Regions from separate parts of the Neobacillus sp. SAB-20_R2A genome, predicted to be linked through region 2. Evidence: riboswitches for the same ligand, from Rfam matches in the RefSeq annotation. Region 2 holds a riboswitch; each other region holds the start of a gene.
What was found. Region 2 has a riboswitch for S-adenosylmethionine ahead of V5M37_RS24355 (methionine ABC transporter ATP-binding protein). Riboswitches for the same ligand answer to the same signal wherever they lie in the genome.

Region 1 (10,926 bases), 2.3 Mb from region 2:
GGTAACTAAATTACCTTTTGGGAAAGAAATTAGTAGGATATCTACAGTAAAGCCAGCGCCCCTGCTGGCTTTTTATCTACTTTCATATTTGGAATGCATTTCATTTGTATAAAGTGCTAGATTATAAGATAATTCAATATGGAATCTATCTTCCAATAACTTACCTGGAGGCGAAAAATGAAACTTAGAGTATCTGTTGTTCAGTACCATCTTCACACAATCAACTCATTTGCGGAATTTGCCGCTCAATGTGAGCATTATATAAAAACCGCCGAAGAATTCGGGGCTGAATTTGTCCTTTTTCCTGAATTCTTTACTACGCAACTACTTTCCATTGGAAATGGCCAGGGACAAAGCCTGACCATCAATGACCTGCCTAGCTTTACCAACCAATACCGTGATCTATTTATCAAATTTGCAAAAGAAACCAACATGCACATCATCGCGGGGACCCATGTCCTTGAAAAGGATGGCAAGCTTTACAATACTGCTCATTTATTTTACCCGGACGGCCGCGTCGGCGAGCAGGCTAAACTGCATATCACGCCAACCGAGGTTAACGAATGGAATATGGCAGCAGGGGACTCGTTTCAAATTTTTGAAACAGAAAAAGGAAAAATTGCACTGTTAACCTGCTATGATATTGAATTCCCGGAAATCGTCCGGATGGCAAAGGCGAAGGGCGCCGATGTTATTTTCTGTCCATCCTGCACGGACGATCGTCACGGCTTCCATCGCGTCCGTTACACGAGCCATGCCCGAGCGATTGAAAATCAGGTATATGTAGTATTAACCGGAACGGTTGGCGCGCTGCCGACGGTTGATTTCATGCGGGCAAACTTTGGCCAGGCCGTCATTATCACTCCAAACGACATTCCGTTCCCGCCAAAAGGGCTTTTAGTAGAAGGGGAAATCAACAACGACATGGTCGTAACCGCCGATCTTGACCTGGAACTGCTATACGAAGTTCGCGAGCGCGGGTCTGTGACCACCTGGCGCGACCGCCGCACTGATTTATATACAGATTGGAATTAAAACGAGGGAGGCCTTTTCATGTATCGCAGTGAATTTTACGTTTATGATCAGGACCGGCCGCTGCTGGTTTGTATACGTAATTACACAATGGAGGACTTTGATCAGCTCATCGAAATCCAGTCCCAATGCTTCCCGCCTCCTTTTCCATCCGAGCTTTGGTGGAATGAAGAACAATTAACGAATCATGTGACACTGTTTCCGGAAGGGGCATTATGCGTTGAAATTAATGGGGAATTGGCGGGCTCCCTGACCGGAGTTTGTGTTGAGTTGGACCCGTCTAATCACAGCCATACATGGGAAGAAGTGACCGACCACGGCTATATCCGCAACCATAATCCGAACGGAAACACCCTCTACATTGTCGATATCAGCGTCCGCCCGAAGTACCGAAAGCTGGGACTCGGAAAATTAATGATGCATGCCATGTATCATGTGGTCATTGAAAAAGGGTATGACCGTCTTCTTGGCGGCGGGCGGATGCCGGGCTATCATAAAGTGGCTGAAAAAATGACGCCGGAAGAGTATCTCGACGTAGTCATCAAGGGCGAGCTGAAGGATCCTGTCATCAGCTTTCTCCTTCGCTGCGGACGTGTGCCAATCGGTGTCGCCAGAAACTATTTAGAGGATAAAGAATCCCTTAACAATGCGGCATTAATGGAATGGAAGAACCCATTTAAATAATTTATAAGGGGAATCAGAACCAATGGAATTTAAACGCATTACCAATATTGAAGACCCAAATTTTAAAAAGCTTCACGATTTAATGGGACAGATTTTTCCACCGGAAGAGGTTCTGGATTATGAATTGTGGAAAGAACCGTTAGAAGACCCAAGTATCCGCGTATTCGTTGCCGTCGATCAGGACCAGGTCGTCGGTGCCACTGAGTACCGCTATTATCCGGACTGGAACATTGCAATGACCGACTTCACGATCATCAGCAAACCAGGCCTCTCGCTTGGCCGATTTTTAGCTGAAAATCGTCTGAAGGACTTAAAACAGCTTGCTGCCCAAAACGGCAAGGAGCTGTTCGGTATGTTTGCCGAAATCTATGACCCATACCGCGTAGAGCACCACGAGTTTGGCGGCGTGAAGGTCATGGACCCGTACGTGCGCCGCGAGGTTCTGTCACATTTAGGCTATCAGCGCCTTGACCTTGCCTACTTGCACCCATCCTGGGAAAACAACGGGGAAGCGGTGTCTGGGCTGGATCTATGCTTCATGCCGATTAAGGAAGAAATCGCCGAAATTCCGGGATCACTTGTCAAAGAATTTCTTACCACCTATTATTCTGTGCTTTCCAATAAACCACAGGAATGGCTGGACATGGTTGAGAAATTAGCAGCAAAAGAAACGGTCGCCCTTTTGCCACTTTAATATTGACAACTCTTGAAAATTCAGATAATATACTTTTTATATATCTTTGGAAATTTAATGAAAAATCAAATAAATACTCTTATCCAGAGTGGCGGAGGGACTAGGCCCGATGAAGCCCGGCAACCTTCAAGGTATTCCTTGAAAAGGTGCTAATTCCTGCAGGTTATTTGTAGCCTGATAGATAAGAGGAGGAATAGAGCCCTCTTCTTATGAAGAGGGTTTTTATTTTTCAAAAAAATAAAGGGGTGGCAGACATGTCTGTAATTAAGGTGGCAATTCTCGGGTTCGGTACGGTAGGTGAAGGGGTTTATCGGACCATTCAATCACATAGCAATGAGCTGGCGGCAGAATTAGGGAAGGAAGTAGAGGTTGCTGCCGTCCTTGTTAGAAATAAGCAAAAGCCGCGGGATATTAGCGGGAATGTTCTGCTGACAACGGACTTCGAAGAAATTCTCCAATTGCCGAAGCTTGATGTCGTGATTGAATGCATCGTGGATAAAGACCCGACTTTTTCCTACTTGAAAAAAGCAATTCAACGGGGCTGCCACATCATTACAGCGAATAAGGAGATGTTTGCCCACCACGGGAATGAGCTTATCGAGTTGGCAGAACAGCATCAGGTGTCGGTTGGTTTTGAGGCGACAGTGGCCGGGGGGATTCCGGTCATTCAAACGCTCGGTCAGCTTTTAAAAATTAATCGTGTCCAGCGGATCCTGGGAATCCTCAATGGAACGTCCAATTTCATCTTGACCGAAATGCGGGAAAAGCGGCAGTCATTTGCCGAAAGCTTGTTGCGGGCGCAGGAAAATGGCTATGCCGAAGCGGATCCGACCAATGACGTGGAAGGCTATGATGCTTTTTATAAAACGATGATCTTAAGCAGGCTGGCATTTGGAGAAGAGCCTGACTGGCGTGATGTTGAACGGGTAGGGATTACGTCTATTACGAGTGAATTGATTGAAGCAGCGCAAAACTTAGGGTTAAGGTTTAAACATATTGCGAGCATCTGGAAGTCAGGTACCCGCATCCAGGCATCGGTGAAGCCGGTTCTGGTCGGCTCTGAGCACCCTTTTTACCATGTTGAGGGAGTAGAGAATGCGGTAAATGTAAAATCTGATATCGTTGGCGAAATCACCCTTCAAGGACCGGGCGCAGGCATGTACCCAACGGCTAGTGCGATAATCGAGGATTTGGTCCACGTATGTCAAAGCCACGTGACGAAATCTAATTATTTGAAAACCTCAGGGGAGGACATTGAGTTGAAAAGTGAACACCAGAGGGAGTACTGGCTGGTCCAGGGTCTGGTCCAAAAATATGGCAGTCCCGCTATTACCCTGATGGATGAAATCTCTGAGGGAATCTTTGTCCTAAAGGGTTCCAAAAAGGAGATCGAGCAGCTTGCGCAAAGGCAACCATCGGTTCAATATTTTTCGATTCTGGGTAAGGGAGAATTCCTCGTGAGGGGTATTGAGGAAGCGAAGGCATTATAGGGTTGAATTGAGGGGCATCTATTATGTGATGCTCCTTTTGTTATGAATGGACATTCATTTATCCAGTGTTTTTTCCACATCTAAAGTCCTGTATTTATAGGTAGTCCACAATGTTATGCACATTATCCACAATTTTGAAAGCGGTTATCCACCGTTAGTTATTAACAGAAAGGCTGATTGTAAAAATCAGGTTTTATAAGGGGTGAGCTAGTGTTGTCCACATTATTAACATTGTCCACAAAAGAGGAGGGGGAACGTGCTGTATTGCGTTCACAATCTCTTCATATATCTAACATTAATATGTTAAGAAACTGTGAAAGCCGTTGTTTTTTCAATAGCAGGAGAGTATATTAAAAGTGTAAAGAAGATAGTGAAGCAATTCACAAAGACTTCCTTACAAGCCACAGCTAGCTGATTAATCCCTTTCATAAGGGAATAACTTAAAGTTAAATTTGTGAAATACTTCACAAAAAAACTATGGAGATGATTATGATGAGATGGTACAAAACTCCTTACGCAGCAGTTGTTTGGACAGTATTACGTGTTTGGCTTGGATTACAATGGATAGAAGCAGGTTATCATAAGTTAACTGGTGGTTTCGATGCTACAGGGTTCCTAAAAGGAGCAATGGCGGCAGCAACTGGCGAACACCCTGCGGTTCAAGCATGGTATGCAGATTTCTTACAGCAATTCGCTATGCCTAACGTGGGAATTTTTAATACATTAATACCTTGGGGAGAAATGTTAGTCGGTCTTGGTTTAATCGTTGGTTTAGCGACAATCCCAGCCTTGATTGCCGGTGCATTTATGAACTTGAACTTTATGCTGGCAGGTACGACAAGCACGAACCCAATTCTTTATACAGCCGCGATGATTCTGTTATTCGCAGGTGCAGGAGCTTACTACTTCGGTCTTGACCGATATGCAGTTCCTTTTATCAAAGGCTATTTCAAAAAAGCTCATGTAAATGAGGTAAAAACGCAATAAGGCAGCATCAATTAATAATCGTTAACTCCCCCTTTAAATACATTAAAGAAGCAGGAATCCTGCTTCTTCTTTTTTTAGCTAAAAGTATAAATTCAACTACGCCTCATGAACCGTCCTCTTGGACTAGCCAATCGGCGAGTTTTCATTTATTATTTGCGATTTCTGACGCGCTGGTTTGCCGCATTTGCGCGCGCCATTGCTTCTAAATCAGCTCCATCAGCCATTTCCTTGGAGAATTCTACGTCCTGTCCATCTGATTTCATATTTTTCGGTACTTGAGGAAGTGAGGCTTTGTTTTTGTCACGACTCTTATGTCCATGTGAACGGCCCATTAAAAAAACCCCTTTCATTTTATCGCTAGTGGAGCAAAAGGCCTGCTCCCTTTACTAGCATTTGCAAATGGCAAGGGGTCCATTAATGGAAAAATTATATAAAGTTTTTAGTTGTTATCTTTTACGTTTCGTGTAGCCGCCGGCCCGGTCCGCCATTTTAAACTCATGGCCGTACGCGACCTCCTGCATACTTGTTAAATTAGTTCTTTCCCGATCCTTATTGCGCTTCTTATTTTCTGACATCATGCTCATTCCTTTCAACTATTTGAATTAGGTAAAAATGGTACATAATGTACACTTCACCATTTTTGCCTTATCGATGAGGAAAGATACTGTCTTTAGGAAAATATATTTTTCAGCGCAGGTTTTAAATCTGGATATTGGAAGGTGTAGCCGGATTCCAAAAGTTTATTTGGCAGTACTCTCTGCCCATCGACAACCAGTGTGCTCATTTCCCCTAAGAGGGTTTTTAGGGCGATACTAGGTACCGGAAGCCAGTTCGGCCGTTTGAGGACTTTACTTAGCACTTGGCCGAATTCATTCATGGTGACAGGATTTGGGGCTGTAAAGTTGACCGGACCTTGAATCGTCTCATTTTCGATGATAAAGAGTATGGCCTTAACAACGTCGTCAATATGAATCCAAGACATCCACTGCTTTCCTGTCCCGATGGGCCCGCCGATAAACGATTTATAAGGGAGTGCGATTTTTGGCAGGGCACCTTCTGCTTGATCAAGGACAATGCCAAATCTGCAGAAAACAGTTCGAATCCCGATTTCTGATGCTTTTGCGGCTTTCTTTTCCCATTCCATGACTGTACGTGATAGGAAGTCATCGCTGCTGCCTTCGTTTTCTTCTGAAAAAGTCTTATCGAATGAGGTTCCATAATACCCGACCGCACTGGCGTTGATAAATGCTTTTGGCTTTGGGTTTAATTCGTTCATGATTTTTAGAAGCTCCTGGACGGCTTCGAGCCGGCTGTTCAAAATGGTTTGCTTTCTTTGATCGGTCCATCGGCCGCTGTTTATGGATTCGCCAGCTAGGTTGATGATGATATCTGTTCCTGCCAGGGACGAGGCAGGGTTTGAGTCTGCTTGCAGCCATTCGACATATTGAACACTGGGGCCATCCTGATTTGAGTTTCGCGTTAAAACAATGACCTGGTGCCCGTTTTTGATTAATTCATGTACAAGTGCTTTGCCAACAAAGCCAGTTCCGCCTGCAATCGCTATTTTCATTTTTCCGCCCTCCTTATTACCTTTATTTTATTATATTTTTTGACCAATATGGTAAATTAGAGTGGGGGTGAACGTGATGGCTATAATTACAAAAATCACCACACAGCAAAAGAATACAGACCGTTTTAATATTTTTATGGATTACGGCAAAGGTGAACAGTTTGCCTTTAGTGTTGACAGTGATGTTCTGATCAAATTTGGCTTAAAAAAAGGGATGGAAGTGGATGAATTTTCTCTTTTGGAAATTCAATATCAAGACGACATCCGAAAAGCCTACAATTTAGCAGTTCATTACCTGGCAAGGCGAATAAGGTCGGAGAAAGAAGTCCGAGACTATCTTATTGAAAAAGAAATGGAAGAGCCAGTTGTAAATGAAGTGATTCATAAGCTGACAGCTCAGAAATACATAAATGACAGGGAATTTGCCTTCGCCTATGTGCGGACACAGGCAAATACCACGGATAAAGGCCCTGATGTGGTCAAGCAGGAACTGAAGCAAAAGGGGATTATCGAGGTAATTTTGGTTGAGGCGCTAAACGAATTTCCGCGGGAACAGCAAATCGAAAAGGCCGTGAAGCTTTGCGGGAAGTTTTTCAAAAAGGGATCTAAGGATTCGCTGCGGATTCAAAAACAAAAGCTGGAACAAATGCTGCTTCGTAAGGGGTATTCGTTTGAGGTTATTCAGATTGCGCTTGAGGATTGTGGTACGATGAGAGCTGATGCTGCTGCTGACGTTGATGGCGGTGGTGGTAGCGAGCTTGAAGCGATCCGTTATCAAGGGGAAAAGGCCGTTCGGAAATACTCGCAATATAGCGGTTTTGAATTCGAGCAAAAAATGAAACAGGCACTTTATCGGAAAGGTTTTTCCATGGAGTTGATTGAAAAGTACTTGTCTGAGCTGTAAAAGACAATATGCTATCCATTTGGAAGAAAATGACACATTAGGAGCTGCCACAAAATGTCCTTCATTAAGCTGATGCGGGACAAAATACAAGGGGGTCCGGGTCAAAATGTCCTTCATCAAGCCCATGAAGACCAGGCTGCCCCAGATACCCCTCAAAAATGTCCTTCATGGAGTCTACAGCACTAAATAATACCCCTCATCCTTTATTGCTCTCAATAACAATCGTATCCTGCTCCATCTGCTCGATAATGATCTCCGCCACTTCCCGGGCCGATCGCAAACGCGACGGGTCTTTCACATGGTCGCTGTCCGTCCAAAATGGTGTGTCCATGCCGCCCATATAGACAGCGTTTATTTTAATGCCTCGCCCTTCAAATTCCTTCTGCAGGCTTTCCGTAAACCCGCGCACCGCGAATTTGCTAGCGCAATAAACGGCTTCGTTTACTTTTCCGCGCAGGCCGGCAGTGGAGATTATATTCATAATCCGGCCCTCGCCGCTTCCAAGCAAAATAGGCAGAACCGCTTTCGTCATAAGAATAGTTCCCAACACATTGGTATCTAACATCTCCACAATCTGAGCATCATCCATTTCCACGAAAGGCCCAAAATGGCCAACCCCGGCATTATTCACCAAGCCGTACACATCATACCTGCCAGACAATTCTTTTACCTTTGAAAAAACATCCTCACGATTCCTAATATCCATGACCATAACATCGGCATTCCCGCCGCCATCCGCAAGTTCATTCCTCACAGAAGATAATTTTTCAGCAGTCCGGCCGGCCAGCACCACATGATACCCTTTCTGGGAGAAAAGCAGCGCTAATTCTTTTCCTAATCCCGATCCAGCCCCGGTAATAATAATTGTTTTCATATCGTCATATCCTTCCGTAGTTTTGCCTTTATTAATTTTACAAAAATCACTATACTAAAATAAAGAGGAACGGGGAGGAATTATTGATGCAGCAGGAGAAACGGTATAGTGACATGACCGAGCAGGAATTAAGACAGGAAATATCCAAGCTTCAAGAGAAAGCCCGCAAAGCGGAACAAATGGGAATGGTCAGTGAATTTGCTGTATTGGAAAGAAAGGTGCTTATGGCTAAGGCGTACATAATGGACCCTAGTACCTTTAAGTCTGGTGAAATTTACGAAATTGAGGGTGCACCTGGAGAGTATTTCAAAATTGATTATATGAACGGCGTTTTTGCCTGGGGCTATCGTACGAAAGGGGACGGAACCCAAGAGGCACTGCCGATTTCTTTATTAAAATGGCTGAAATAATATAAAACAAACCAGAGAACCCAAGGTCTCTGGCTTGTTTTTAAAACTTACTGCCAAACTTGAGGCGATTCATCATCACGCTCGCCAGAGGCTCTCATACGCTCCTGCGGATGCGTGTTAATGGTGCCGTCTGCTCTTTTAGAAGCATATTCGGCTTTCGCCCGTGGCTCTCCTTCGAGCTTGTTGTTATTTTGATTTGGAAAGCTGCGCTGTTTATTTCTCATGCTGTACCTCCAGTTAAAGGGAATGAGAAAACATGAAAAGCATAGGACAGCCTGATGCTGACCACGCACTATTATTATTTACTTAATTCTTTTGCTTATGTGATAAGAAATTGCCAATGGGGTGGATAGATGAACGACTATCATGAAAAACTGACCAAGCTATTATTAAACAAAAATGACCATCTTTCTTATAACGAAGCCCGGACATGGGTCGAGCTTTTATGGGACGATTTTGAAACGACATTCGCCAGGGCCGGCCAAGAGTATATGGGCAGCGAAATGACAGAGAGAGTTGTCAAACAGTGGATTGAAAATTATGGAGACAAACTGCATGATTTCACGACAACCAATCCTAAATATGAAATATATTTAGCTCATGCAAAAAATATATTGCATTAAAAAAAGCGGGTGATTAAAATATCCCCCGCTTTTTCTATGTTATCCTGGAATAATCCCCAATTTTTTTCGCAGTTTTTTCTCGCTGAAAACCCAGCCGGTGTAGGAGCTGATTGGCTTTAAGTCGCAGTCAAGCTGGACAACAGCGACGAACGGATAATGGCCGTTACTCCGATAGCGGAGGTCAATGAAGCGCACCTCGTAATAGTTGTCATATTCGTCTACCTCCCAACGATAAACCGGAGAGAAGGAAAGGAACGCTGATATGTTATGATCCTTTTTGGCTGCTTCAATGACAGGTGTTTTTGGCACAGGAATTCGTCTAAAACGGTCGAGAATTTCAACCTTCCCGTCAATCGACCTTGCCACAAAAAAGATATTTTCATTCATGGCCGCAATCCGCCATTGATGGAACTTCATCGTAGGCGCAATGATGACCTCAGTCGCATCAGGAATTAAAGCCCTAACTTCGACAAGAACACGTTTTTTAGCCTGGTACCTTCTGAGATAGTAACCGATAATAATTACATACATGATTAAAAAAGTATATCCAGGAGTTGCTCCAAGTACCCAAGCGATGATCCCAATAATATGCATGGTAAAAATAAACGGATCGAACGTATTAATGACACCAAGTGCAACCCATTTAGCCGAAAAAGGCCTTAGTGCCTGTGTTCCGTAGGCGTTAAAAATATCAACAAAGACATGAATAAAAACCGCAGCAAACGTCCACGCCCAGAGGTGCAGCAGGTTGGCATTCGGGAAAAAGAAATAAATCACCCCAGTAATGAGAAGCGGCCATAACAGGACGGCAGGAACAGAGTGGGTAATTCCCCGATGATTTCGTATATAAATGGCGTTATTTCTAAGCTTTAAAACCGTATCAATATCCGGTATTTGTGAACCGGCAATCGTTCCAATTAAAACACTGGCAGCAGTGGCATGGCTGGCGGATACGGCCGGATCAAGCGTGGCCAGCCCCCCGAGCGCGATGCCCATTACAACATGAGTTCCAGTATCCAAAGGTAAAAAATCCCCCTTCAAATTATCTTGTCAAAACGCCCAATTTGGCATATTGTTAAAAAAGAATTGTTAATATTATATTCCCCCTTTTTAGAGTTGTTTACAAGCAAAAAGGAGTAAGTTTATGACGACTGAGTTAAAAAATATCGAAAAAATCAATATAAATGATTTTCAACATGATTTAATTACCTGGTTTAAGGAAGAGCAGCGTGACTTGCCTTGGCGGAAGGACCGTGACCCCTATAAGATTTGGGTTTCCGAAATCATGCTGCAGCAGACACGAGTGGATACGGTAATCCCGTATTTTAACCGTTTTATCGATTGGTTTCCGACCATAGATGACTTGGCGGAAGCTGATGAGGACAAGGTCCTTAAAGCTTGGGAGGGACTCGGCTATTATTCGCGGGTCCGGAATTTGCAATCCGCCGTTCGAGAAGTGAAAGAAAAATATAATGGCGAAGTGCCGAACACCCCTGAAGAAATATCTACGCTTAAAGGGGTTGGCCCATATACGGCAGGCGCCATCTTAAGTATTGCCTACGGCATTCCGGAACCTGCCGTAGATGGCAATGTGATGAGGGTGTTTTCGAGGATTTTAAATATATGGGAGGATATCGCGAAACCTTCTTCACGGAAAG
Region 2 (10,926 bases):
GCTGTCTTGGAGCCAATCCCTCATATTCAATATTTAATATGTCCATCATCTGTTTAGCGTTATCTGCTGCGTCGCCGCCGGAATTGTTGTTAAACAGGAGGTACACATTGTCGCATCCCTCGGCAAGCTTGTGGATGCGTTCGGCCCATTCATTAAGCTCCTGCTCGTTATAGCGGTAAAGGTAGCGGACATCCCGCCAATTCTCGGCGTTTTTCTTTTGCCAGCCATGGACATTGCGGCCGTGGAATCTGACAAGAACCTTATGTGGGTTTGTGGATACAAGAACCGTTGGAACGGAACCCTCCCCGGATTGCGGTTCATCACATATGCTGTGGATCCAATTTTCCTGTTTCATAAACTCTAGTGTCTGTTTGTGGTATTGCGGCGCAAACCAGGATTGATGCCTAAATTCGAGTGCACACGGGATTTCTACCATTTGCTGTTTGCACCATCTTAAATAATCGACATTTTCCCGTTTGCAATCAAACCACGGCGGAAATTGAAATAAAACCATGGCAAGTTTATTTTTCTCAATATAAGGGTCCAATGATTCTATAAATGCTTGAAACATTGCTTGTTTATTTTCAAATGGTATATCACCTTGATTGTGGCCTGTCATGCCTTGATAGGCTTTGACGATAAATTGAAATTGAGGCGGCGTTTCATTGACCCATTTCAAGGTGTTCCTTTGGGGCTGTATCGCATAAAAAGCGGTGTCCACTTCCACGATTGGAAAATGGCCTGCGTATTCCTTTAATTTGTCTCTGGGCGTGATTGGACCTGTATACAAACTGTCGTGGTCGCCCCAGCCTGTCAGACCGATATATATCAATGGATTCACCTCCGCTTTTTATAATAGCATAACCTTTTTAGTTGGGAATAGTTGGACGATAGTTAGCGCGCCTTATATGACAGTTGGCCGGCTTATCCGACAGTTGGAAGGACCTATACGACAGTAAGCATCCTTTCTGAGAGTATTCCGTCCCCATCCGAGAGTAATCCACCCTTATCCAAGAGTATCCTGCCCCCATCCGAGAGTATTCCGCCGCCATCCTAGAGTAACCCCATTCCCAATGCAAAAACCCGCCTGCCTATCCCAGCAAGCGGGTTTAATTTTTCAAAGATATTAACCGATTGAGCCTTCCATCTCGAATTTGATCAAGCGGTTCATCTCAACGGCATATTCCATTGGAAGTTCCTTTGTAAATGGCTCGATGAAGCCCATAACGATCATTTCAGTAGCTTCCTGCTCGGAGATACCTCGGCTCATCAAGTAGAATAATTGCTCTTCAGAAACCTTAGAAACCTTTGCTTCGTGCTCAAGTGAGATGTTGTTATTTAACACTTCGTTGTATGGAATCGTGTCTGAAGTAGATTGATTATCCATGATCAACGTATCGCATTCGATATTAGAGCGAGCGCCGTCTGCTTTACGGCCAAAATGGACCATGCCGCGATAGTTTACACTTCCGCCATGCTTAGAAATCGACTTAGATACGATCGTTGAAGAAGTATTTGGTGCTAAGTGAATCATCTTAGAACCAGTATCCTGCACTTGGCCTTTCCCAGCAATCGCAATCGATAAGGTCATACCGCGGGCGCCTTCGCCTTTTAAAATAACAGCAGGATATTTCATCGTTAATTTAGAACCGATGTTACCGTCAATCCATTCCATTGTCGCATTTTCTTCGCAGACAGTCCGCTTTGTTACAAGGTTGTAGACGTTGTTTGCCCAGTTTTGAATCGTTGTATAACGGCAGTAGCCGCCTTTTTTTACGATGATTTCTACAACTGCACTGTGCAGGGAGTTAGTTGTATAAACAGGTGCTGTACAGCCTTCAACATAGTGGACAGATGCACCTTCATCAACAATGATCAGCGTTCTTTCAAACTGACCCATGTTCTCAGAGTTAATGCGGAAATAAGCCTGTAATGGTGTATCCACCTTAACACCTGGTGGTACATAAATGAACGAGCCGCCGGACCAAACAGCTGAGTTTAATGCGGAAAATTTGTTATCAGTTGGCGGAATAACCGTTGCCCAGTGTTTGCGGAAAATATCTTCGTTTTCCCTTAATGCAGAATCGGTATCTTTAAAGATGATTCCTAATGCCTCAAGGTCTTCCTTCATGTTATGGTAAACAACCTCGGATTCATATTGCGCAGAAACCCCTGCAAGATACTTTTGCTCGGCTTCAGGAATTCCAAGTTTGTCAAATGTCGCTTTAATTTCTTCCGGTACTTCATCCCATGACTTTTCTGATTTCTCCGATGGTTTTACATAGTAGGTAATTTCATCGAAATTCAATGAGTTTAAATCACCGCCCCATTGCGGCATTGGTTTACTGTAAAATATTTCAAGTGATTTCAAGCGGAAGTCAAGCATCCACTGAGGTTCACCCTTCATTTTTGAAATCTCTTCAACAATCTCACGTGTTAAACCACGTTTTGATCGGAATATGGAAACGTCTTTATCGGCAAAACCATATTTATACTCGCCGATCTCCGGCATTTTCTTCGCCATCGCAAGTATTCCTCCTTTTTTTACGAGAGGTGAAAGCTCCAGGCAAGAGGCCGGATACTTTCAGAACCGTTTTAATCTTGATTCTCTTCTTTCAAGCTTTTTTCCATTGCCTTCCAAGCCAATGTTGCGCATTTAATTCTGGCTGGAAACTTGGCAACCCCTTGAAGTGCTTCGATATCGCCTAAATCGATATCATCATCCACTTCTTTGCCTTGCATCATATCCGAAAAAATCTTTGACAGCTTTAATGCGTCTTCGATTTTCTGACCTTTAATGGCCTGCGTCATCATCGATGCAGATGACATGGAAATCGAACAGCCTTCCCCTTCCTGCTTGGCATCAACAACAATGCCGTCCTCCACCTTCAACGTTAATTGAATCCGGTCACCGCAGGTCGGGTTATTCATATTGATCGTATGGCTTCCATCCTCCAAAACTCCGCGGTTGCGCGGGTTTTTGTAATGGTCCATGATTACTCTTCGGTAAAGTGCATCTAAGTTAGAAGACATCGCTGAAATACTCCTTCGTTTTGACAAGCCCTTCTACGAGTTTATCAATATCTTCTTCTGTGTTGTATAGGTAAAAGCTGGCACGAGCTGTTGCCGATGCCTTAAGCCATCTCATCAACGGCTGGGCGCAGTGATGGCCGGCGCGGACAGCGATTCCTTCCGCATCCAGAACCGTCGCTACATCATGCGGGTGAACATCACTTAAATTGAAAGTCACTAGACCAGCGCGTTTAGCCGGATCATGCGGTCCATAAATCGTGATGCCTTCAACAGTTGACATTTTTTCCAGCGCATAGGCTGCAAGCTTATGTTCATGCTCGACAATATTGTCTAAACCGACTTCATTTAAAAAGTCAATCGCCGCACCAAGACCAATGGCACCAGCAATAATAGGTGTTCCGCCCTCGAACTTCCACGGCAGCTCTTTCCAGGTTGATTCATATAATTCCACGAAATCAATCATTTCACCGCCGAATTCAACCGGCTCCATTTTTTCAAGCAGATGCTTTTTCCCGTAAAGGACACCAATCCCGGTTGGTCCGCACATCTTATGGCCGGAAAAAGCAAGGAAATCACAATCTAAATCTTGAACATCAATTTTCATATGCGGAGCACTTTGTGCACCGTCAACTACCATAATAGCGCCATTTTCATGGGCAATCTTGGCGATTTCTTTAACAGGATTGATGACGCCAAGCACGTTTGATACCTGCATCACCGACACAATTTTTGTGTTTGGTGTGATCGTCGAGCGAACATCATCTAATGAAATCGTTCCATCCTCTTGGAGAGGAATGTATTTCAGCTGAGCACCAGTCCGTTTAGCTACCTGCTGCCATGGGATGATATTGCTGTGGTGCTCCATATAGGTAATGACGATTTCGTCGCCTTCCTTCAGGTTGGCGGCGCCGTAGCTTGCCGCCACCGTGTTAAGGGAGGTCGTCGTTCCTCTTGTAAAAATAACTTCTTGAATGGATTTAGCATTGATGAACTTACGGACCTTTTCACGGGCACCTTCGTAAGCATCTGTTGCTTTTGTACCTAATGTATGCACACCGCGGTGGACATTTGAATTGTACTCGCGGTAGTATCTGTCAAGTGTTTCAATAACTTGGACGGGCTTCTGCGATGTCGCAGAGCTATCCAGATAAACTAATGGCTTGCCGTTAACTTCCTGGTCTAAAATAGGAAACAGTTTGCGAATATCCTGGATATTCATTATCTTACTTTCCTTTCAATAACTTCCACTAATTGCTGTTTTACTTTCTCAATTGGAAGCTGATTTACCACCGGTGCAAGGAAGCCATGAATGACTAAACGTTCCGCTTCCTTCTTCGGAATACCGCGGCTCATCAAATAATATAATTGCACTGGGTCAACGCGTCCTACAGAAGCAGCGTGGCCAGCCATAACATCATCTTCATCGATTAATAAAATTGGATTCGCATCGCCGCGAGCTTTTTCACTAAGCATTAACACGCGCGATGTTTGCTCAGCGTCAGATTTAGAGGCGCCGTGTTCAATTTTGCCAATTCCGTTGAAGATAGAAGTAGCGCTATCCTTAACAACGCCATGATTCAAGATATTTCCTATTGTATGTCTGCCAAAATGAACAACCTTTGTTGTAAAGTTTTGGGTCTGCGCACCCCGTCCGACCACAACGGTTTTCGTATCGCCATTAGAACCGTCACCAAGGAGATTGGTAGTATTTTCAGAAATGGTATTGCCTTCATTCATCATGCCAAGCGACCACTCGATTCGGGAATCGCGGCCGGTGACACCGCGGCGGTTCACATAGGTTGTGATGCCTTTTGCCAAAGTATCGACAGCACCGTATTGCACCTTTGCATTTGTATTGGCAATTACCTCTGTCAGGATGTTTGCCAAGGTATTGGACTCTTCCACTGTGGAAATATAGTTTTCCACATATGTTAAAGAGCTGTTATCTTCTGCGACGACAAGAACATGGTTAAACAGGTTTGCTTCCGCATTGTCATGAACGAAAACTGCTTGAATCGGTTCCGCAATTTCGATGTTCTTCGGAACATACAGGAAAGCACCGCCATTGACAAATGCAGCATGAAGAGCAGTCAAACGGTGCTCATCAGCATTGATCGCCTGTGTCATATAATATTTTTTCAATAAATCGCCGTGCTCTCTAGCAGCAGTAAAAATATCGGTAAACACAACACCCTTTGCCTTTAGGTCTTCTGAAAGAGAAATAAAGGCTGGCGTTTGGTTGCGCTGAATATATAAATTTTGTTTTGCCGCATCCAAATCAACTAATGCTTTAACCTCTTCTGGCAATTCTGCCAAAGATGTATATGGAGCACTTTTAACTGTATGCTGCTCAAACTGTGTAAAATTCCATTTATCTATTTTTGTTTTATCTGGCCGAGGCATTGGCAGTTCGTGAAAATGCTCAAGTGCCTTCAGTCGAAGCTCTTCAAACCAAGCAGGCTCGCTCTTTTCTTTTGAAAAAGAGCTCACAAAACCCTTATCAAACGGTAATGTTATTTCTGTTGTCATTGCTAACCCTCCTAACAAAAGCTTTTAAGCTTCTTGCTCAACTGTTTCATCTTCAATACCAAGCTCTTGCTTGATCCAGTCATATCCTTCTGCTTCTAAGCGCTGTGCAAGCTCTGGCCCGCCGGATTTTACAACACGGCCTTGCATCATCACATGCACATGGTCAGGAGTGATATAGTTTAACAGACGTTGATAGTGAGTAATAATTAAGCAGCCGAAATTCTCACCGCGCATTTCGTTGACACCTTTCGATACTACCTTTAAGGCATCGATATCAAGTCCGGAGTCGATTTCATCGAGAATCGCAATCTTTGGCTCCAACATCATTAATTGCAGGATTTCATTGCGCTTTTTCTCACCGCCGGAGAAGCCTTCATTAAGGTAACGCTGCGCCATATCTAGATCCATTTCAAGGTATTCCATTTGCTTATCCATTTTACGAATGAATTTCATTAAAGAAATTTCGTTGCCTTCGCCAAGACGGGCGTTAATCGCCGAACGCAAGAAGTCAGCATTCGTTACACCGTTAATTTCGCTTGGGTATTGCATGGCTAAAAATAGTCCAGCACGAGCGCGCTCATCTACTTCCATTTCTAAAACATCTTGCCCATCAAGCGTAATGCTGCCGCTTGTTACTTCATATTTAGGGTGACCCATGATAGCAGAAGATAATGTAGATTTACCAGTTCCGTTAGGACCCATAATGGCGTGAATTTCTCCGCCTTTTATTTCAAGGTTGACACCCTTTAAAATTTCTTTCCCATCAATTGCTACGTGCAGATCTTTGATTGTTAAAGTTGATCCAGCCATATTCATACCTCCGAAAATGTATTGTATCTTTGCAGACAGATTTTTTAAGATCTTCCACATTCATTCTCACTTTATTCTCATTACAATCTTATAACAAATGAAATTTGTTAGCAACTTTTTAATAGTAATAACTAGCATGTATTTTCACTAAGAACATGCTAAATGAGAATAGCAGGAAGTTTTTAATGAAAATTCAGATAAAGACTTTTTATGTAATACAAGCCCGAATAAAATGATACCTTATTTTTTGCTAAAATGCCATGGGTGGTTATGGCATCTATTTTTTACTACTTAATGAGCTTTCATGTAATGAATGCAGAAAAGCCAGTGAATCCTCACTGACTTTTCTGCAATATTGCTGCATATTTAATAATTACTCGGTTGCCGCGATAACAGCACCTTTGTATTTATCCTTAATAAAATCTTGAATTTCTTTCGATTGAAGAACCTCTACAAGTGTTTTGATTTCTTTACGGTCTTTGTCTTCTGAACGAACTACTACAAGGTTGGCTGGAACCACGTCACTGCCTTCAAAGGCAATACCATATTTTCCAATATCAATGCCGCCTTCTAATGCATAGTTAGTATTAATGGCAACCGCATCACCTTCACCGTTTTCAAAGGAAGATGCTAATAATTTTGCTTCAATTAATTTAGGGAACTTCAGGTTCTTTGGATTTTCAACGATATCATCTATTCTTGCGTTTGCACCAACGCCTTCTTTAAGCTTGATTAATCCAGCCTTTTCAAAAATCGGCAGGATACGGCCGTGGTCGCTTAAAGAATCACTCATAATAATGGTTGCACCATTTGGAAGATCTTTTAGACTTTTATACTTTTTTGAGTAAATGCCGATTGGTTCTTTATGAACCCCGCCCACACTGACAAAATCAAAATCTTTATTTTCTTTCATTTGCAGATCTAAATACCCAGGTGTTTGGAAATAGTTTGCATCTATTTCTTTATCCTTTAGTGCTACGTTTGGCAGAATATAGTCTTGGAAAACTTGAATTTCTAAATCAATACCTTTTTTCTTCAATATTGGCTTTGCAGCTTCAAGTACTTCTGCGTGTGGTACAGCAGTTGCACCAACAACTAATTTTTTGTTCCCATCTTTATCTGCTGAATCATTTTTTGCACCTCCGCAGGCCGCTAAGGCAAATACGGTAAACGCAATGAAGATCAAACCCAGAACTTTTTTCATTTTTTACTCCTCCTGTTAACGTTTATCTGTTCTCTTTGTAAAATAATCTCCAATAAATTGGATAATAAAAACTAAGATTAAAATAGCAATTGTTGCCACTAATGTAACCATTGGCCTGTTGCGTTGAAAGCCTTCTAAATAGGCAAAATGGCCAAGTCCACCAGCTCCAATGACCCCAGCCATTGCAGTAAAGCCAACAAGTGAAATCGCCGTAACGGTAATCCCAGAAATTAATGCTGGCAAGGATTCTGGTATTAATACCTTAAAAATAATATGTCCATGTGTTGCCCCCATTGATTGGGATGCTTCAATCACACCTTTATCAATCTCCCTAAGGGCGATTTCCACCATTCGAGCATAAAACGGTGCTGCTCCAATAATCAGTGCCGGGAGTGCAGCATTGGCACCGAGCATTGTCCCAACGAGAACTTTAGTAAAAGGGATTAATAAAACAATTAAGATAATAAAGGGAATGGATCTAAAAATATTTACAAAGCCAGCAATAATAATGTTTACTCCGCGGCTTTGCCATATGTTTCCTTTACTCGTTAGAAATAGCAGCAGGCCTAGTAACAAGCCCAAAACAAATGTCGCAAGGACCGAGATGGCGGTCATATAGATCGTTTCACGTGTTGCCAGTAACAGCTCATCCCACTTAACTAATTCCATAAAGTCAGCCATTACTGATCACCTCCACGCCCACTTGCTGCGAGTGAATATAATCGATGGCTTTCTGAATTTCATTAGCTTGGCCATCCAAATGAATAAATAATGTTCCATAAGACCCGTTTTGCGTATGAGAAATATTCCCTTGGAGAATATTTACTACGACATCAAAATCACGAATCACACGTGTGATTAATGGCTGTTCTGTTGCTTCCCCAAGAAACGATAGTTGAATGACCTTTCCATGAGGATAGCGCTCTAGCAAATGCTCTGCTGTTTCCTTTGTTTTTTCCGGTTCGGTTACCTGCTGGACAAACCGTTTCGTAATCGGCTGCTGAGGGTTTTTAAATACATCAAGCACCGGACCAAGCTCGACAATCCTCCCGCTTTCCATGACCGCTACTCGATGACAGATTTTCCGGATGACGTGCATTTCGTGAGTAATCAGCACAATCGTTAAGCCGAATTGTTTATTGATATTCACTAAAAGGTCGAGAATAGAGTCTGTTGTTTGTGGGTCGAGCGCTGATGTTGCCTCGTCACATAACAGCACCTTTGGGTTATTGGCAAGGGCCCGGGCAATCCCGACCCGCTGCTTCTGCCCGCCGCTCAACTGTGAAGGGTAGGCGTCACCTCTGCCTTCAAGGCCAACTAATTTGATCAACTCTTCAACTCGTTTTTTCCTTTCCGGCGCGCTCACTCCGGCAATCTCTAATGGAAAAGCGATATTTTCGCTGACTGTTCTTGACCAAAGTAGATTGAAGTGCTGGAAAATCATGCTGATTTCCTGACGGGCTTTTCTAAGCTCTGCACCTTTTATTTTTGAAATCTCCCGGCCAGCCACGTTGACAGTTCCACCCGTAGGCAGCTCAAGGCCATTTAACATGCGGATTAAGGTACTTTTACCAGCCCCGCTATATCCAATCACACCAAAGATTTCTCCTTCTTTTATATCCAGGTTTACTTCATCAACAGCTTTTAACTGTCCCTGCTTGGTAGAAAAAATCTTTCGTACATTTTTAATGGAAATCATTGAATCACCTACTTCTTGTCCTTATTATAGGATTTGATAATTTTCATGAAAGAATTCTATTTTAGTAAAATAAAAAGCCTCTCCGCAAAGGCAGAAAGGCATCATTATCAAATGAATCCTTTCTCCCATCTTTCAAAGCCGCAGGCTTTGTGTGAATTGGCACCATTTCAATAAAATTGACGGTTGCCGGGCTTCATAGGGCACATCCCTCCACCTCTCTTGATAAGAGCAAAAGCTATCCTATATTTAATTATACATGCATTAATACTATTATTATGAAAGTAATAGTATCACGGTTAGATAGTAGTGTCAACGACAAAATTCTACATTTTCAAAAAACTATATAAGGAAAATTTAGGCATTTGCTTTTAAAGATGTTAAGCCTGTTGCAGCTTCGATTGCGTCCTCTAAATCTTCCACTAAGTCCTCAACATTTTCGATTCCAATGGAAAGACGGATCAAGTCCTCGGAAACACCGGCTGACTTTAATCCTTCCGAATCCAGCTGCTGATGTGTGGTGCTTGCAGGGTGGATAATTAAGCTCTTGGCATCGCCGACATTGGCCACGTGCGCCCATAGGGTGATTGCATCGATTAATTTCGCACCGGCTTCTCTTCCGCCTTTAATACCAAATACAACCATCGAACCAGCGCCCTTAGGTAAATATTTTTGCGCCAATTCGTAATCAGGATGTGATGGATGTCCCGGATAAGAAACCCATTCAACCGCAGGATGATTATTCAAGTATTCCACTACCTTTTTGGTGTTGGCGACATGCTCTTTCATCCGTACATGAAGCGTTTCTAACCCAAGAACAAACTGGAATGAGCTTTGCGGGCTTAGTGCCGGCCCCAAGTCCCGGAGAAGCTGTACGCGTGCTTTAATAATATAAGCAACCGGTCCAAGCGCCTCAGCATAGACAAGATCATGATAGCTGGAGTCTGGCGTTGTAAAGCCAGGGAATTTCGGTGAATTCCAATCGAACTTGCCTCCGTCGACAATAATGCCCCCTGTAGTTGTTCCATTACCTAATATCCACTTGGTTGCGGAGTGAACGACGATATCAGCGCCATGCTCAATTGGACGGCATAGGTATGGTGTTGCAAAGGTGTTGTCCACGATAAGAGGAACCCCTGCTTCATGAGCAATATTGGCTACCTTTTCAATATCAAGGATTCTTAAGCTTGGGTTGCCGATCGTTTCAGCGAAAACAGCTTTTGTTTTTTCCGTTATGACGGCACGGAAGTTTTCCGGATTCTCAGGGTCGACAAACTTCACATTAATCCCATATTTAGGCAGGGTCACTGCAAATAGATTATACGTTCCGCCATATAGATTGGATGCAGCAACAATCTCATCACCCGCTTCGGCAATGTTTAAGATGGCCAATGTGATGGCAGACATACCGCTTGCCACTGCCAGTGCGCCAACGCCGCCTTCTAGGAGCGATACTCTTTCTTCGAAAACAGTTGTGGTTGGATTGTGAATCCTTGTGTATATGTACCCAGGTTCCGCTAAGGCGAATAGGTTGGCGGCATGCTCTGTGCTTTTGAATTGGTAGGCGTTATTTTGATAGATAGGTAGCGCCCGTGCTCCTGTTACAGGGTCTGGTGAGAGACCACCGTGAACACTTAGTGTTTCAAACCTTAAC
Region 3 (10,926 bases), 1.9 Mb from region 2:
ATGGGGTCTTTCCGTCCTGTCGCGGGTAACCTGCATCTTCACAGGTACTATAATTTCACCGAGTCTCTCGTTGAGACAGTGCCCAGATCGTTACGCCTTTCGTGCGGGTCGGAACTTACCCGACAAGGAATTTCGCTACCTTAGGACCGTTATAGTTACGGCCGCCGTTTACTGGGGCTTCGATTCAGAGCTTCGCTTGCGCTAACCCCTCCTCTTAACCTTCCAGCACCGGGCAGGCGTCAGCCCCTATACTTCGCCTTGCGGCTTTGCAGAGACCTGTGTTTTTGCTAAACAGTCGCCTGGGCCTATTCACTGCGGCTCTTCGGGGCTATTCACCCCAAAAAGCACCCCTTCTCCCGAAGTTACGGGGTCATTTTGCCGAGTTCCTTAACGAGAGTTCTCTCGCTCACCTTAGGATTCTCTCCTCGCCTACCTGTGTCGGTTTGCGGTACGGGCACCTTTTATCTCGCTAGAGGCTTTTCTTGGCAGTGTGGAATCAGGAACTTCGGTACTATAATTCCCTCGGCATCACAGCTCAGCCTTATGGCAAGCGGATTTTCCTACTTGCCAGCCTAACTGCTTGCACGCACATATCCAGCAGTGCGCTTACCCTATCCTCCTGCGTCCCCCCATCACTCAAACGATAAAGAGGTGGTACAGGAATATCAACCTGTTGTCCATCGCCTACGCCTTTCGGCCTCGGCTTAGGTCCCGACTAACCCTGAGCGGACGAGCCTTCCTCAGGAAACCTTAGGCATACGGTGGATGAGATTCTCACTCATCTTTCGCTACTCATACCGGCATTCTCACTTCTAAGCGCTCCACCAGTCCTTACGGTCTAGCTTCAACGCCCTTAGAACGCTCTCCTACCGCGGACACCACAAGGTGTCCACCCACAGCTTCGGTGATACGTTTAGCCCCGGTACATTTTCGGCGCAGAGTCACTCGACCAGTGAGCTATTACGCACTCTTTAAATGGTGGCTGCTTCTAAGCCAACATCCTGGTTGTCTAAGCAACTCCACATCCTTTTCCACTTAACGTATACTTTGGGACCTTAGCTGGTGGTCTGGGCTGTTTCCCTTTTGACTACGGATCTTATCACTCGCAGTCTGACTCCCACGGATAAGTCATTGGCATTCGGAGTTTGTCTGAATTCGGTAACCCGATGAGGGCCCCTAGTCCAAACAGTGCTCTACCTCCAAGACTCTAACTACGTGAGGCTAGCCCTAAAGCTATTTCGGAGAGAACCAGCTATCTCCAAGTTCGATTGGAATTTCTCCGCTACCCACACCTCATCCCCGCACTTTTCAACGTGCGTGGGTTCGGGCCTCCATCCAGTGTTACCTGGACTTCACCCTGGACATGGGTAGATCACCTGGTTTCGGGTCTACGACTACATACTAATTCGCCCTATTCAGACTCGCTTTCGCTGCGGCTCCGTCTCTTCAACTTAACCTCGCATGCAATCGTAACTCGCCGGTTCATTCTACAAAAGGCACGCCATCACCCATGAACGGGCTCTGACTACTTGTAGGCACACGGTTTCAGGATCTCTTTCACTCCCCTTCCGGGGTGCTTTTCACCTTTCCCTCACGGTACTGGTTCACTATCGGTCACTAGGGAGTATTTAGCCTTGGGAGATGGTCCTCCCTGCTTCCGACCGGATTTCACGTGTCCGGCCGTACTCAGGATCCACTCAGGAGGGAACGAAGTTTCAACTACAGGGCTTTTACCTTCTATGGCTGGCCTTTCCAGACCGCTTCATCTACCCCGTTCCTTTGTAACTCCATGTTGAGTGTCCTACAACCCCGAAAGGCAAGCCTTTCGGTTTGGGCTGTTCCCGTTTCGCTCGCCGCTACTCAGGGAATCGCGTTTGCTTTCTCTTCCTCCGGGTACTTAGATGTTTCAGTTCCCCGGGTCTGCCTTCAATACCCTATGTATTCAGGTAAAGATACTGCTCCATTACGAACAGTGGGTTTCCCCATTCGGAAATCTCCGGATCGGCGCTTACTTACAGCTCCCCGAAGCATATCGGTGTTAGTCCCGTCCTTCATCGGCTCCTAGTGCCAAGGCATTCACCGTGCGCCCTTTCTAACTTAACCTAAAAGGTTTTACTTACTCTTAAAAATAAGAGAGAAAAACTAAAATGGCGATTACTCGGTTCTTACTTGGTTACTTCTTCTTTTACGATTATCTAGTTTTCAAAGAACGAAAGTTTTGAGAGATTGTTCTCTCAAAACTAAACAAACAAGAAACAATCAAACAAACATGTATTGTCTGGCTCATATGTCCAGCTTATATCCTTAGAAAGGAGGTGATCCAGCCGCACCTTCCGATACGGCTACCTTGTTACGACTTCACCCCAATCATCTGTCCCACCTTAGGCGGCTGGCTCCTTGCGGTTACCCCACCGACTTCGGGTGTTACAAACTCTCGTGGTGTGACGGGCGGTGTGTACAAGGCCCGGGAACGTATTCACCGCGGCATGCTGATCCGCGATTACTAGCGATTCCGGCTTCATGCAGGCGAGTTGCAGCCTGCAATCCGAACTGAGAATGGTTTTATGGGATTGGCTCCACCTCGCGGCTTCGCTGCCCTTTGTACCATCCATTGTAGCACGTGTGTAGCCCAGGTCATAAGGGGCATGATGATTTGACGTCATCCCCACCTTCCTCCGGTTTGTCACCGGCAGTCACCTTAGAGTGCCCAACTGAATGCTGGCAACTAAGATCAAGGGTTGCGCTCGTTGCGGGACTTAACCCAACATCTCACGACACGAGCTGACGACAACCATGCACCACCTGTCACTCTGTCCCCCGAAGGGGAAATTCCTATCTCTAGGAGTGTCAGAGGATGTCAAGACCTGGTAAGGTTCTTCGCGTTGCTTCGAATTAAACCACATGCTCCACCGCTTGTGCGGGCCCCCGTCAATTCCTTTGAGTTTCAGCCTTGCGGCCGTACTCCCCAGGCGGAGTGCTTAATGCGTTAGCTGCAGCACTAAAGGGCGGAAACCCTCTAACACTTAGCACTCATCGTTTACGGCGTGGACTACCAGGGTATCTAATCCTGTTTGCTCCCCACGCTTTCGCGCCTCAGCGTCAGTTACAGACCAGAAAGCCGCCTTCGCCACTGGTGTTCCTCCACATCTCTACGCATTTCACCGCTACACGTGGAATTCCGCTTTCCTCTTCTGCACTCAAGTCCCCCAGTTTCCAATGACCCTCCACGGTTGAGCCGTGGGCTTTCACATCAGACTTAAAGGACCGCCTGCGCGCGCTTTACGCCCAATAATTCCGGACAACGCTTGCCACCTACGTATTACCGCGGCTGCTGGCACGTAGTTAGCCGTGGCTTTCTGGTCAGGTACCGTCAAGGTACCGGCAGTTACTCCGATACTTGTTCTTCCCTGACAACAGAGCTTTACGACCCGAAGGCCTTCATCGCTCACGCGGCGTTGCTCCATCAGACTTTCGTCCATTGTGGAAGATTCCCTACTGCTGCCTCCCGTAGGAGTCTGGGCCGTGTCTCAGTCCCAGTGTGGCCGATCACCCTCTCAGGTCGGCTACGCATCGTCGCCTTGGTGAGCCGTTACCTCACCAACTAGCTAATGCGCCGCGGGCCCATCTGTAAGTGTCAGCCGAAACCGACTTTCAACCTTCCCTCATGCGAGGGAAGAATTTATCCGGTATTAGCTCCGGTTTCCCGAAGTTATCCCAGTCTTACAGGCAGGTTGCCCACGTGTTACTCACCCGTCCGCCGCTAACCACCAGGAGCAAGCTCCCAGTGATTCGCTCGACTTGCATGTATTAGGCACGCCGCCAGCGTTCGTCCTGAGCCAGGATCAAACTCTCCAATAAAGTTGAGTTGATTAGCTCAAAAATGTTACGTTGGCTTCGTTTCAAACGAAACGAATATTATTGTTTGTTGACGTTTTTGTTTGTTTAGTTTTCAAAGAACTATCTTTGTCACTTGTTTAAGCGACAAGGGTTATAGCATATCGCATTTCTACTAATCTATCAACCATCATTTTCTTCCAATTTAAGAAGTTAATGATTTATTTCAAAAGCGACATTTATTATATTAACACATACATTTTTATATCGCAAGAAAAAGTTTTTAATTTCTTGAAACCATCTAAAAATGTATCATGTCTTCTGTCACTCGTGTAAGTGACGGATTTATAATATATCGCGATTTCCATTTATCTTCAACCTGAAATTTTTACCAAATAATGAACGATGTATGTGCTAAGAAATTTAGAAATGAAATGGGCTTATATTATATAAGAAGACTATTGTTATTTTTAATCTGACGGTCCAATTCATTTGCTCCCCTATTGGCCCAGTGCTATTATTTTTTCATAATAACAAAAAAGGTGTGGTGTCATTGGTTAATGAAATCATCTTAAATAATACTTCCATTCGTGTAGACAAATATAAACAAAAGCTTGAGAACGGTTTACATAAAATTGTTATTGAATTTAAAGTGACGAGTGAGGAGTATCACGACACTGCAGTGTTGCTGTATGAAGGATCTTTTGATGTAAAAGTTCCTGAAACTGGTTTAGCGTTTAAAGGTACCATTCAACAATATTCCACTTCTGTCACGAATCTCTATGAAAAAGGACAAGTAGGAATTTTTGCATTGACTTTGCTCGAAGTGAAGAATTAAGAAAGAAGGCTTAGTGCAATGAAATTAAGCATACTAGATTTATCTCCCATCTCCTCCACCCAAACAGCAAAAGAGGCATTAAATGAATCGTTGAAGCTAGCCCAAGCAGGAGATGAGTTAGGTTACACACGGTATTGGATTTCCGAACATCATGATTTGCCGGGTCTGGCCTGCTCGGCTCCTGAAGTGATGATCAGTTATATTGGCGCCAACACCAAACGGATTCGCCTCGGTTCTGGGGCTGTATTATTGCCGCATTATAAACCATATAAAGTGGCCGAGGTTTATAATATGCTGGCCACTCTATATCCAAATCGGATTGATATCGGTATTGGGCGTGCACCTGGCGGATCAGCGGAGGCAACAAATGCTTTATCCGATAATTTTTTACAACAGGTTTGGAAAATGCCTGACTTAGTAAAAGTACTGCTTCACTTTTTAAAAAATGATTTTCCTGAAGATCACGAGTTTTCAAAACTAAAGGCCTCTCCCCTGCCGGAAGTGCCGCCGTTGCCGTGGATTCTTGGTACAAGTAAAAAAAGTGCCCACCTTGCTGCTGAACATGGCTTGGCATATGCATTCGGCCAGTTCATGAGCGACAAAGACGGAGCAGACATTATCCAACAATATCTTGATGCCTTTCAAGCTAACAAACACGGGCAATCCCCTCAGGTATTGTTAACTGTTTCAGTGGTTTGCGCGGAAACGGCCGAAAAAGCTGAAGAAATCGCATTAAGTAATCTAATCTGGGCATTACAGAAGGAAAAAGGCGAAGGCCAATTTGTGCCCTCTATCCAGGAAGCCAAGCAATACGAACTCAATGAAAAAGAACTAGAAAAATTAGCAGCGATGAAAAAGAGAATGATCATTGGCAATCCACTGGAGGTAAAAAAGAAACTTGAGCAGTTACAAGCTTCATATAATGCGGATGAAATTATGATTTTAACGATTACACATTCTCCGAAGGATCGCATCGAATCCTATAGACTCATCGCTGAAAAAGTGGTTTTATAACTATTTAATACGCATCTATTAAAACTTTGATACAAGAAAAGAGACCATCATTTCGATGGCCTCTTGAACTTAAGTTACTATTTTTGTGTTTGCCCCGCTATTTTTCGTAATAATTGATTAAGAGAATTCAATTCCTCTTCAATTTCAGATAGTCGTTTTTCCAACGGGGCTATGTTTCCTTTTACATACTCTAATTTTTCAAGATTATGTTGCAGTTGTAAGTATTCGTCTTTCAACTCTAAAATTTTATACTCAATCTGTTTTTTATCCATTATTGGTTTCACTCTCCATAAGTCTTAATTCTTCTTTCTATGATTACAAATCCGATGTGTTTTCACTACTATTCTGCCCAGTTGCTTTCATCCCCAAAAAAAGAACCGCCCGCAGGCGGCTGTAAATGTAATAAACTACCTAGAAGTTGTAGCTAAAGTTGCTTCAGGTGTTGTTACCTTGTCATAGAAGTCAACGAATTGGTCGCGCTCGTCACTATTTCGATAAGCCATTGCCACCCGTGGATGCTCATTAAGGACACCAGAGATCATATAAGGAATGATATAGCCCCATTCCCACTTTTCTCTCATTTCTAACATATGCTTTTCGATTACACCCAGTAACGGTTTTAGTTCATAGCTTGGTTTTTTTATGTAGCTGACAAGAAGCTCTGTATTGCAGTTCCCTGCCGCCCGTCCCATGCCGTAAACAGATGAATCCAGGAAGGTAACTCCATTTTGATGTGCTGTCAAGGTATTAGCAAATGCTAACTGCAAATTGTTATGTGTATGAATACCAAGCTGCTTGTTAGGGAGCATTGCTTGAAACTTTTTCACTTGATGTGCAATATCAGCCGGGTCTAAGCTTCCAAAAGAGTCCACGATATACACAACATCGACTGGACTTTCTTTGACCATTTCCATGGCTTCAATAAGCTTCTGTTCAGGCACACTAGATAAAGCCATAATATTGAGAGATGTCTCATATCCTAAATCATGGAACATTTGGACAAGCTCCAGGCCCTTGTCCACTTCACGGATATAGCAGGCTACCCGAATCATATCCAACACACTTTGCTCGCGAGGCAGGATATCGTTGGGATCGACACGGCCAATATCTACTAATGCAGATAGCTTCGTGAATTTTTTCTCAGGAATGATTTCTTTCAGAAAATGATCATCTAAAAATCTCCATGGATTAGGCTCAGTTGCGTTCAGCAGCTTAGCGGAGTTTTTGTAGCCAATCTCCATATATTCAACGCCAGCCGCACTTAGTCCATTATACAAGTCCTGGACAAATTCGATACTGAAATCCCAATTGTTTACTAAACCTCCGTCACGGATCGTACAATCTAAAATTTTGCTGCGATGTTCCATAATTTTAAATTCCCCCTGTGGTTATGCTCATTCGTCATAATTTGAATATATATACCATGAATCTTTTAAAGGTGTCAAACTTACATGTCAGCCGTTCTAAAAATATTTGATAAAATTGTTAAAGTATTTCTATATTAATACTACTATCATTTTATCACTTGGCTCCAATACTTTGACGTCGCATTTGTCTATTTCTTTGTAATTCACTTTGTTTCCAAATGTATTTTTGCATATATAACCTAAGCACGTCATTCATAGACTTTCCATTTTTTTCAACAGCATCTCTAAAACTTTGGATTATGTTTTCGGGTATTTCAAAATTTACTTCTACATTTTTATTTCTGTGTTCCTGGCACATTTTATACCTCCTGACAGACCGATCTATCCATTTTTCCTGGGTAGTCACAAAGGGGTGAATATTTAGAATATTTGTATAGAAACTATCATATCAGGTGAAAACGCGTACATTTTTATTAACTTTTCGACAAATTACGACATAATTAAGGAATCAATGATGTATGTAGAGGATCTTAAAAGCCTAAATGAGGCATGAGAACCGTCCCCATGCCTCAAATTCTTCCGATATTCTTTGGGTCTCTAATGATTCCTGGGTTACCGGGAACCCAGTTAGCTGGGACTCCTTCTCCGGTGCTTCTTCCGTATTGTACCCCTTGTATGATCCTTAGTATTTCGTAAACATTTCGGCCAACTTCTAATGGGTATACCAATTTGGATACAATTATTCCATCTGGATCGATAATGACGGTTGCTCTTAAGGCTGCCCCAACTTTTTCATTTAGGACTCTGTATGCTTTACTGATTTGGTGTGTTCGGTCACTTAGAAGTGGAAATGATACCTGAGAGGCATTAGGAGATACCTCAGCGAAAACTTTATGGGCATACACACTGTCCGTGCTGATAGCAAGGACATTTGTATTAAGTGTCTTTAGTTGATCCTTAATAACAGCGACCGCTGCCAATTCTGTCGGTCAAACAAAGGTAAAATCACTTGCATAAAAAAATAAAATAACCCAGCTTCCACGATAGCTTTCTAGACGAAGCTTTTTTATTTTCTTTTCTGCATGATCATAAGCTTCTGCTTCAAATAGGGGCGCCATATCCGTTGTCTGTGCACAAAATGGCTGCAAAGATCCATCAAAATGACCCTCTCGCCTGTTAAATTCCATTGTTTCACCTCAGATCATCACGTGAATCTTAATTCCTTGCTGCAGTTCATTTTTTAATACGTTGCCATAAATACTATATGTTTAGGTATTTGTCCCATTGAGCCTATTTTGGATAGCTTTTCCATTCAACCACAACAATAGTGTTGTAGATTTTTGTTGACAGAAAATCTGAACAGGTGTATCTTTACTGTTAATTAAATATTTTCGAATATTCTTATCAAGAGAGGTGGAGGGACTGGCCCTTTGAAGCCTCGGCAGCAGACACGTTCGTACTGTGCCAATTCCAGAAGCGAGTGCTTGAAGATAAGAAGAGATTTAGTAATGGCTATTACCCTCTTCTTATTTTTGAGAAGAGGGTTTTTTATTACACCGAGAAAGAAGGAATAATTAATGACAGCAACACTAGTAAAAACTCCATTCAAAGCTGACCATGTCGGCAGCTTTCTTCGAACAGAACCGGTTAAAGAAGCTAGAAAGGCTTTTGCCAATGGGGAAATTGATGCAGCTGCCCTGAAGGCGGTTGAGGACCAAGAAATTGAGAAATTGGTTCAAAACCAAATTGGAGCAGGCTTAAAATCCATTACAGATGGTGAGTTTAGACGTTCATGGTGGCATCTGGATTTCTTGGCTGGTTTGGAAGGTGTAGCGTTTTTCGAAAATGAATATATCAGCAACTTCAAAGGCGCCCAAACAAGAAACAACGCCATTAAAGTAGTGGGCAAAGTGGACTTTAATGATCATTATATGCTCGAACATTTCAAATTTTTAAAGCAGGCGGTTGAAAAATATGGTGATGGCAGCCAAGTGGCGAAGTTCTCCATCCCAAGCCCGAACATGTTGTTTACGAGAATTCAAGGCGATGAGTACTACAATGGCAACAGTGAGCAATTTTTTAAAGATACCGTAGCGGCCTATCAAAAAGCCATCCAAGCTTTCTATGAGGCTGGTTGCCGTTACTTGCAATTAGACGACACATCTTGGATTGATTTTGTTTCAGAAGAGCGGATCAATGCAGTGGTAGAAAAAGTTGGCAAGGATGTTCATGAAATCATCAAAACAAGAGTAAGTGCGATCAATGAAACCATTGCCAATAAGCCGGAAGATATGACAATTACGATGCACATTTGCCGCGGCAACTTCAGATCCACCTATATTACAAGCGGCGGTTACGATCAAATTTCCGATGCCATTTTCGCTGAGCTAAATGTGGACGGGCTATTCCTAGAGTATGATGATCAGCGTTCTGGTGACTTCGAACCTTTAAAAGGCTTCCAGCGTCCTAACCTAACCGTTGTACTAGGATTATTCACATCTAAATTCCCAGAACTCGAGGATCCAGAATCCATTAAGGCAAGAATTAAAGAAGCAAGTCAATTTATTCCTTTAGAAAACCTGGCAGTAAGCCCTCAATGCGGCTTTGCTAGCACAGAAGAAGGAAATATTTTAACGGAAGAAGAGCAGTGGAATAAGATTAAACATGTAGTGACTATTGCTAAGGATGTTTGGGGAACCATTTAATCCCATTAGGAGAGGCCGCCTTCCATTTCTATGATGGAAGGTGGCCTTTTTCAATTTAATCGTTTCTGAAATTGGTTGTATGTTTCTACTTTAAAGAATTCCTAAATATTGAATAATCTGTTAACATAGAATGATAAAATCTGAGGTAACTAGATTGGATTTACATAACTGGAGGAATGACTTACTATATGGGGGATTTCATACAAAAGGCAGAGGATCATCAAGCAGTGCTTTCTCGTTCAAAACGAGTATGGATGGCGATTGTTCTCGGTTCACTTGCAGCATTCGGCCCTTTATCCATTGATATGTATTTACCGGCCCTGCCGAATATCGCAAAAGATTTCCATACAAACGCCTCTTCTGTTCAACTCAGCCTGTCGCTTTTCGTGCTCGGTTTAGCATCAGGGCAACTGCTCACCGGACCTATCAGTGATGTAACCGGCCGCCGAAAACCACTTTTAGTCGGCTTAATGATTTACTTTATCGTGTCCCTTTTATGCGTATTTAGCCCTTCCATTTGGGGATTGATTATCTTACGGCTCATCCAGGGCTTTGCCGGATCAGCAGGAATTGTCATCTCAAGGGCGATTGTCAGAGATTTATATTCAGGAACTGAATTAACCAAGTTTTTTGCACTTCTTGCATTGGTGAACGGGCTGGCCCCGATCCTCGCTCCGATTATTGGTGCGCAGCTGCTTAAGGCATTTCCATGGCAAGGTGTCTTTATTGTTTTAAGTATCATTGGAATCGTAATGTTTTTTGTCATTCTTTTTGGTTTGCCTGAAACGCTGCCTAAAGAAATGCGTTCGGCTGGAGGCATGAAGAATACATTTAGACCTTTTTTAAAACTAATCATGGATCGAAGCTTTATGGGTTATGCTTTAGCACAGGGCTTAGTCTTTGCTGGCATGTTCGCGTACATTTCAGGTTCTCCCTTTGTCGTACAGGATATTTATGGTGCCTCCCCGCAAATGTTTAGCATGATCTTTGCGATCAACGCGATCGGGATTATGATCATGAGTCAAACAACAGGCAGGTTGGCAGGGAGAATCCCTGAAGCTAAACTGTTCCAATTCGGATTGGGAATGTCCGCAACAGGCGGAATCATTTTACTCCTTCTTATATTTTTACAGGCAAAGCTAATTTTGGTTTTGATTCCATTGTTTTT

Region 1: another riboswitch for S-adenosylmethionine. It lies ahead of V5M37_RS06445 (homoserine dehydrogenase); the one in region 2 lies ahead of V5M37_RS24355 (methionine ABC transporter ATP-binding protein).
Region 3: another riboswitch for S-adenosylmethionine. It lies ahead of V5M37_RS14850 (5-methyltetrahydropteroyltriglutamate--homocysteine S-methyltransferase); the one in region 2 lies ahead of V5M37_RS24355 (methionine ABC transporter ATP-binding protein).

The regions. Positions count from the first base shown of each region.
Region 1 is NZ_CP145895.1:1,300,938-1,311,863, forward strand. Features, by position in the region: gene V5M37_RS06430 (carbon-nitrogen hydrolase family protein) at 178-1,035, shown strand; gene V5M37_RS06435 (GNAT family N-acetyltransferase) at 1,054-1,716, shown strand; gene V5M37_RS06440 (GNAT family N-acetyltransferase) at 1,739-2,410, shown strand; SAM riboswitch class I at 2,487-2,598, shown strand; gene V5M37_RS06445 (homoserine dehydrogenase) at 2,665-3,900, shown strand; gene V5M37_RS06450 (DoxX family protein) at 4,393-4,887, shown strand; gene V5M37_RS06455 (YfhD family protein) at 5,037-5,219, opposite strand; gene V5M37_RS06460 (YfhE family protein) at 5,334-5,462, opposite strand; gene V5M37_RS06465 (TIGR01777 family oxidoreductase) at 5,558-6,457, opposite strand; gene recX (recombination regulator RecX) at 6,534-7,361, shown strand; gene V5M37_RS06475 (SDR family NAD(P)-dependent oxidoreductase) at 7,558-8,235, opposite strand; gene V5M37_RS06480 (YfhH family protein) at 8,322-8,645, shown strand; gene V5M37_RS06485 (small, acid-soluble spore protein K) at 8,693-8,869, opposite strand; gene V5M37_RS06490 (YfhJ family protein) at 8,999-9,268, shown strand; gene V5M37_RS06495 (metal-dependent hydrolase) at 9,308-10,288, opposite strand; gene mutY (A/G-specific adenine glycosylase) at 10,413-10,926, shown strand, end outside.
Region 2 is NZ_CP145895.1:4,926,752-4,937,677, forward strand. Features, by position in the region: gene V5M37_RS24315 (DUF72 domain-containing protein) at 1-832, opposite strand, end outside; gene sufB (Fe-S cluster assembly protein SufB) at 1,127-2,524, opposite strand; gene sufU (Fe-S cluster assembly sulfur transfer protein SufU) at 2,596-3,033, opposite strand; gene V5M37_RS24330 (cysteine desulfurase) at 3,023-4,252, opposite strand; gene sufD (Fe-S cluster assembly protein SufD) at 4,252-5,562, opposite strand; gene sufC (Fe-S cluster assembly ATPase SufC) at 5,587-6,372, opposite strand; gene V5M37_RS24345 (MetQ/NlpA family ABC transporter substrate-binding protein) at 6,746-7,576, opposite strand; gene V5M37_RS24350 (methionine ABC transporter permease) at 7,592-8,257, opposite strand; gene V5M37_RS24355 (methionine ABC transporter ATP-binding protein) at 8,250-9,275, opposite strand; SAM riboswitch class I at 9,398-9,504, opposite strand; gene V5M37_RS24360 (O-acetylhomoserine aminocarboxypropyltransferase/cysteine synthase family protein) at 9,630-10,926, opposite strand, start outside.
Region 3 is NZ_CP145895.1:3,038,313-3,049,238, forward strand. Features, by position in the region: rRNA gene V5M37_RS14810 (23S ribosomal RNA) at 1-2,103, opposite strand, end outside; rRNA gene V5M37_RS14815 (16S ribosomal RNA) at 2,309-3,858, opposite strand; gene V5M37_RS14820 (DUF3219 family protein) at 4,388-4,672, shown strand; gene V5M37_RS14825 (LLM class flavin-dependent oxidoreductase) at 4,691-5,686, shown strand; gene V5M37_RS14830 (SE1832 family protein) at 5,764-5,958, opposite strand; gene V5M37_RS14835 (aldolase catalytic domain-containing protein) at 6,094-7,053, opposite strand; gene V5M37_RS14840 (hypothetical protein) at 7,208-7,411, opposite strand; gene V5M37_RS14845 (peroxiredoxin) at 7,623-8,240, opposite strand; SAM riboswitch class I at 8,452-8,550, shown strand; gene V5M37_RS14850 (5-methyltetrahydropteroyltriglutamate--homocysteine S-methyltransferase) at 8,631-9,758, shown strand; gene V5M37_RS14855 (multidrug effflux MFS transporter) at 9,947-10,926, shown strand, end outside.